2 regions of the Anoxybacillus ayderensis genome follow, and region 1 is predicted to be linked to the other one. Evidence: a T-box and tRNA genes for the amino acid it is inferred to sense, from the RefSeq annotation. Region 1 holds a T-box; the other holds one or more tRNA genes.
The links. The T-box of region 1 lies ahead of pheS (phenylalanine--tRNA ligase subunit alpha). A T-box ahead of a tRNA ligase gene usually reads a tRNA of that ligase, here a tRNA-Phe.
Positions count from the first base shown of each region.

Region 2: it encodes a tRNA-Phe, which carries the amino acid that the T-box ahead of pheS (phenylalanine--tRNA ligase subunit alpha) is inferred to sense. The anticodon was not compared.

Region 1 is NZ_JACDUV010000004.1:180,383-183,801, reverse strand. Features, by position in the region: gene pheT (phenylalanine--tRNA ligase subunit beta) at 1-739, opposite strand, end outside; gene pheS (phenylalanine--tRNA ligase subunit alpha) at 755-1,789, opposite strand; T-box leader at 1,836-2,071, opposite strand; gene HNR63_RS07555 (TrmH family RNA methyltransferase) at 2,141-2,893, opposite strand; gene msrA (peptide-methionine (S)-S-oxide reductase MsrA) at 2,890-3,414, opposite strand.
Region 2 is NZ_JACDUV010000001.1:28,573-31,991, forward strand. Features, by position in the region: gene dnaB (replicative DNA helicase) at 1-369, shown strand, start outside; gene HNR63_RS00155 (adenylosuccinate synthase) at 486-1,772, shown strand; tRNA gene HNR63_RS00160 (tRNA-Asp) at 1,870-1,945, shown strand; tRNA gene HNR63_RS00165 (tRNA-Phe) at 2,048-2,120, shown strand; gene yycF (response regulator YycF) at 2,222-2,926, shown strand; gene walK (cell wall metabolism sensor histidine kinase WalK) at 2,931-3,419, shown strand, end outside.

The DNA of each region.
Region 1 (3,419 bases):
TTAAACGCGCTTGCATCCAAAGAGGGGATGGACCAATTTTCACGTTTTTCACAATACGTCCCGCATATAACGGATTGTCTTCTGGCGTATCGACGCGCATAGAAATATAATCATGAACGCTTTCGCTGTTTTCGTGAAGTTCGATTGTCGGTAGCTTTACGCTCCGTCCTAAAATAGCCGCTACTTCATAAGCAACGCCAATCATACTTAAGCAATCAGCACGGTTTGGCGTTAAACTAAGTTCTAACACTTCGTCATCTAAGTAAAGTAGTTCTAGCGCATCAGCTCCGACCGGCGCATCGCTTGGGAAAACGAAAATGCCGTCGGCGTATTCTTTCGGCACTAATTTTGACTCCACGCCAAGTTCTTGCAACGAACAAATCATGCCGTTCGATTCCTCACCGCGCAATTTGGCGCGTTTAATTTTAAAGTTGCCAGGCAATACAGCTCCTACTTTAGCAACGGCAACCTTTTGTCCTTTTGCGACGTTCGGTGCCCCGCAAATAATTTGCACCGGCTCTCCTTCACCGATATCAACGAAACATTTGCTTAATTTATCAGCATTCGGATGTTGTTCACGCTCAAGTACATGTCCGATGACGACACCTTGTATTCCTTTATTGCGCACCTCAACACTTTCCACTTCAATGCCTGCTTTTGTGATGCGATCAGCCAATTCTTTTGCGGTAATGCCTGTTAAATCGACATATTGTTGTAGCCATTTATATGAAACAAACATCGTTCCAACCTCCTTTTACACCCGACTAAATTGTTGTAAGAAACGAACATCGTTTTGATAAAAATGACGAATATCATCAATGCCGTACTTCAACATCGCAATACGCTCTGGCCCCATCCCGAACGCAAAGCCTGTATATTTTTTTGAATCAAATCCCGCCATCTCCAGCACGTTCGGATGAACCATCCCAGCACCTAAAATTTCAATCCAACCTGTTCCTTTACATACGCTGCAACCGTGTCCACCGCAATTGGCACATGAAACATCTACTTCAACAGACGGCTCAGTAAATGGGAAAAAGCTCGGGCGGAAACGAATGTCGCGGTCTTCACCAAACATTTTGCGAGCAAACTCGCGCAACGTTCCTTTTAAGTCGCTCATGCGAATATGTTCATCGACGACAAGCCCTTCAATTTGCGTAAATTGATGCGAATGTGTCGCATCGTCGTTGTCGCGACGATATACTTTTCCCGGGCAAATGATTTTTACTGGACCGCGTCCTTGATGTTTTTCCATCGTGCGCGCTTGCACAGGTGACGTATGCGTGCGCAATAAAATTTCCTCTGTAATATAAAAGGAATCTTGCATATCGCGCGCTGGATGACCTTTTGGCAAATTGAGCGCTTCAAAGTTGTAATAGTCTTTTTCGACTTCCGGTCCTTCAGCAATCGTATAGCCCATGCCGATAAATAAATCTTCAATTTCTTCAATGACGCGCGTTAACGGATGATGATTGCCGCGTCTAATCGGACGTCCTGGAAGTGTCACGTCAATCGCTTCCGCCGCTAGTTTTTTCTCGACTTCTGCTTGTTCAAGGGTTGCTTGCTTTGCTTCAAGCGCTGTTTGAATCACTTCGCGCACTTCGTTCACAAGCGCTCCCATGACAGGACGCTCTTCAGGAGACAATGCTCCCATGCCGCGCAGCACTTCTGTAATTGGACCTTTTTTACCGAGATATGCGACGCGCACGTCATTGAGCGCTTTTAAATCGTTTGCCTGTTCAATTTTTTCAAGTGCTTCTTGTTGAAGCTGTTGTAACCGCTCCTTCATAAAAACCCTCCTCTGATCGATATAAATAAAAAAACTCGCCCCTAATATAAGGGACGAGTGCACCCGCGGTACCACCCTTGTTAGCTATGCCGTTCGCATAGCTCACTTCATTAAGATAACGGTTTACACCGGAACGCCTTTACATTTTGCATGTGCAAAATGGTCCAAGCGCCAACTCCCGAGGTGAATTCACTTGCTTCTACCATAAAAACGCTCGCAGTCTATGGCGTTTTCTCCCTGAATGGCGATCGGCAAGCTACTCTTCTCGATCATCGTCTTTTCATCATGAAATTCTTCATTTATTATAAGCAAATGTGCCATCAGGTGCAAGGCAATCATGTAAGCATACGTTTATTTTTTCTGTAAATGATACAGTAAAATGCCTGTCGCAATGGCGACGTTTAATGATTCCGCTTTCCCGTAAATCGGCACGTATAAGTTCGTTGTCGTCTGTTTTAGCCATTGCTCATTCACTCCGCTTCCTTCGTTGCCAACAATTAATGCAAACGATGACGAAGGAGCGACAGAACGATAGTCTACCCCATGTTGAAGCGATGTGCCATAAATAGGAATATGCCTATTTTGAAAGCGGGCGATCCATTGCCCGATATCTTCTTTTATAACAGGGAAATGAAACAGTGAGCCTTGCGTGGCACGAATGACTTTTGCGTTGTATATATCTGCGCTTCCCTCACCAACAACAACGACGTCTACTCCTGCGGCATCTGCGGTGCGAATGATCGTCCCGACATTCCCCGGATCTTGAACGGCATCAATGAACAACGCGGTTTGTACATCGTCGACGTTCCAATGCAATTGTTTGCATACCGCTGCGATGCCTTGCGGTGTTTCCGTGTCGCTAATTGTTTTCATCACGTCATTTGTCACGATCGTCATCGGAATGTGTGCAACGTTCCAGCTTGCGGGAATAATCGCATGCTCCGCAACAATCAGTTCTTCGATATGAACGCCACTTTTGATTGCCTCTTCGACTAAATGAAATCCTTCAATGAGAAACAACCCGGTTTTGTCGCGCTCTTTTTTCGTTGAAAGTTTTTTCCATTGCTTCACTCGCTCATTTTTTGTTGATTCAATTCGTTTCACTCGTTGTTCCCCCAATGTTTCGCAATAAATTCATCGCGACCTGAGGCAGCGCGGTCTTCTTTATAATGTTTCGGATTTTTTTTATGGTAATTTTGATGATAGTCTTCTGCTGGATAAAACGTTGTCGCAGGTAAAATTTTTGTCACAATCGGTTTTGAAAAACGTCCGCTTTCTTCGAGTTGTTTTTTCGATTGCTCCGCTAATGTTTTTTGTCGCTCATTATGATAAAAAATAGCTGTTCGATATTGCGGACCACGATCATGAAATTGCCCGCCATCATCCGTCGGATCAATTTGACACCAATATAACTCTAACAATTTTTCGTACGGAAATACATCTGGATCGAACGTAATTTGTACGGCTTCGTAATGTCCTGTCGTCCCTGTTTTCACTTGTTCATATGTCGGATGTTCGACATGACCGCCGGTGTATCCAGAAACAATGCCATAAATGCCATCAAGTTCTTCAAACGGAGTGACCATGCACCAAAAACAACCTCCAGCAAATGTCGCTTTTTCCATCTTTC
Region 2 (3,419 bases), on a different contig from region 1:
GAAAATCGTCAACAAGAAGTATCGGAAATTTCTCGCTCATTAAAAGCGTTAGCTCGTGAATTAGATGTTCCTGTCATTGCTTTATCACAGCTTTCTCGTAGCGTAGAGCAGCGCCAAGATAAACGCCCGATGATGTCTGACTTGCGTGAATCGGGAAGTATTGAGCAAGATGCGGATATTGTTGCTTTTTTATATCGCGATGATTATTACGATAAAGAATCGGAAAACAAAAACATCATTGAAATTATTATCGCAAAACAACGGAACGGTCCGGTTGGTACTGTACAGCTTGCTTTTGTTAAAGAGTATAACAAGTTTGTCAACTTAGAGCGCCGCTTCGATGATGCGAACGTTCCGCCTGGAGCTTAATTGAATACGAATAAAAAACATAAAATCATATATAAACGTTCGGTTTTTTATTGATTTTTCGTAGTTGATTTGGTACACTTACTTTGTTTGGAATTGATGAAGCGGAGGTGCTCGCCATGTCTTCAGTTGTTGTTGTTGGAACACAATGGGGCGATGAAGGAAAGGGAAAAATTACAGACTTTTTATCACAACATGCAGAAGTGATTGCACGATATCAAGGTGGAAATAACGCCGGACATACGATTGTATTTAACGGCGAAAAGTATAAATTACATTTAATTCCTTCTGGCATTTTTTATAAAGATAAAATTTGTGTCATTGGAAACGGAATGGTTGTTGATCCGAAAGCGCTTGTGCAAGAATTAGCGTATTTACACGAGCGTGGTGTAAGCACGGAAAATTTGCGCATCAGCAACCGTGCCCATGTGATTTTGCCTTATCATTTAAAGCTTGATGAAGTAGAAGAAGAACGAAAAGGGGCTAATAAAATCGGAACGACGAAAAAAGGAATTGGCCCTGCTTATATGGATAAAGCGGCACGTGTCGGCATCCGCATCGCAGATTTGCTCGACCGTGAAGTATTTGAAGAAAAATTAGCCCGTAATTTAGCGGAGAAAAACGTACTTTTTGAAAAAGTGTACGGTGTTGAAGGATTTAAACTAGAACACATTCTTGATGAATATTATGAATATGGGCAACAAATCGCAAAGTATGTTTGTGATACGTCCGTCGTATTAAACGATGCGCTCGATGAAGGACGTCGTGTTTTATTTGAAGGCGCCCAAGGCGTCATGTTAGATATTGACCAAGGAACGTATCCGTTCGTTACTTCATCTAACCCTGTGGCTGGTGGGGTAACGATTGGTTCAGGTGTTGGTCCGACAAAAATTAAACATGTTGTTGGTGTAGCTAAAGCATATACAACACGTGTCGGTGACGGTCCGTTTCCAACGGAGTTAAACAATGAAATCGGTGACCGCATTCGTGAAGTAGGCCGCGAGTATGGAACGACGACAGGGCGCCCACGTCGTGTCGGTTGGTTCGATAGCGTTGTTGTTCGCCATGCACGCCGAGTTAGTGGGATTACAGATTTATCTTTAAACTCAATCGATGTATTAACAGGTATTGAGACGTTAAAAATTTGCGTCGCTTATCGATATAAAGGACAGATCATAGAAGAGTTTCCTGCAAGCTTAAAAGTGCTAGCGGAATGCGAACCTGTATATGAAGAATTGCCAGGGTGGACAGAAGATATTACTGGCGTAAAAAGCTTAGACGAACTTCCAGCTAACGCACGCCGTTACGTTGAACGCATTTCGCAATTGACAGGTATTCCACTTTCTATTTTCTCTGTCGGGCCAGACCGTTCTCAAACGAATGTTGTCCGTAACGTATATGCATAAGAAAAAACGTCGATGACTCGTTCGTCGACGTTTTTTTAAAAAAACTATTGCCTTATTACTAATTATATAATAAAATAATAGATGTCTGTTAGAATACGGTTCCGTGGTGTAGGGGTTAACATGCCTGCCTGTCACGCAGGAGATCGCGGGTTCGAATCCCGTCGGAACCGCCATTTTTTTATAATCATGGGCGCACATCTTGCGTAAGCAAACCGAGAGCGGGACGAAGGACGTTTGGTTTTTGAATAAATAAAGTATGAAGCTACAATTCATATGGCTCGGTAGCTCAGTCGGTAGAGCAAAGGACTGAAAATCCTTGTGTCGGCGGTTCGATTCCGTCCCGAGCCACTTGTAAGCATAGATACATATATGTGTCTATGCTTTTTTATTTTATAATAGTGACATGGTACACTATATGTAAATACGCCTTTTTGGGGGAGTGAACATAAATGGAGAAAAAAATTTTAGTTGTTGATGATGAAAAACCGATTGCTGACATTTTGCAATTTAATTTAAGAAAAGAAGGATATGACGTATATTGTGCATACGACGGGATGGAGGCACTACAAAAAGTAGAGGATATTCAACCTGATTTAATTTTATTAGATATTATGCTTCCACAAAAAGATGGTATGGAAGTATGCCGCGAAATTCGTAAGAAATACGATATGCCGATCATTATGTTGACAGCGAAAGATTCTGAAATTGATAAAGTGCTTGGACTAGAGCTCGGTGCGGACGATTATGTCACGAAACCATTTAGTACGCGCGAGTTGCTGGCGCGCGTGAAAGCTAATTTGCGTCGCCATCAACAAAGACAAGAACAAGATGTAAAGGAAATGAGCGAAATAAAAATTGGTTCGCTCACCATTCATCCAGACGCTTATATTGTATCTAAACGAGGCGAGGAAATTGAATTAACTCACCGCGAGTTTGAACTTCTTCACTACTTAGCGAAACATATCGGTCAAGTGATGACACGTGAACATTTACTTCAAACGGTATGGGGATACGATTATTTTGGCGATGTGCGTACCGTTGATGTAACGGTTCGACGTTTGCGTGAAAAAATTGAGGACAACCCTTCGCATCCGACGTGGATTGTGACGAGACGAGGGGTAGGATATTATTTACGAAATCCGGAACAGGAGTAACCGCATGAGAAAAGTAAGTATATTCCAATCAATTCACGTGAAATTTGCCTTGATTTACATTTTGCTTATTTTAATTGCGATGCAAATTATCGGGGCTTATTTCGTGCGCCAATTAGAAGCGCAACTCGTTGAAAACTTTAAAAACTCTTTGAATGAGCGCGTAATTTTGCTTGCTTATAATATTGAACAAGAAATGAATAAAGAACGCGATAAAAAAAGTCCTACAATAGAAGAAGAAATTCGCGCGATTTTACAAGATTTCGTGTCACAAGATATTTCTGAAGTGCGCGTTATTGATAATAAAAGTAAAGTATTAGGCACATCGAACCCATACAATCAAAATATTGTCGGAAAACGTACGACAGATTTACTAATTAAACGAACGTTAGTCGCGGGCGAAATGACAGAAAAAATGCTTGTCGATCCGAAAACAGGTCATCGCATGTATATTTCCTCGACTCCAATTAAAGTAAAGAACGAAATAAAAGGCGCT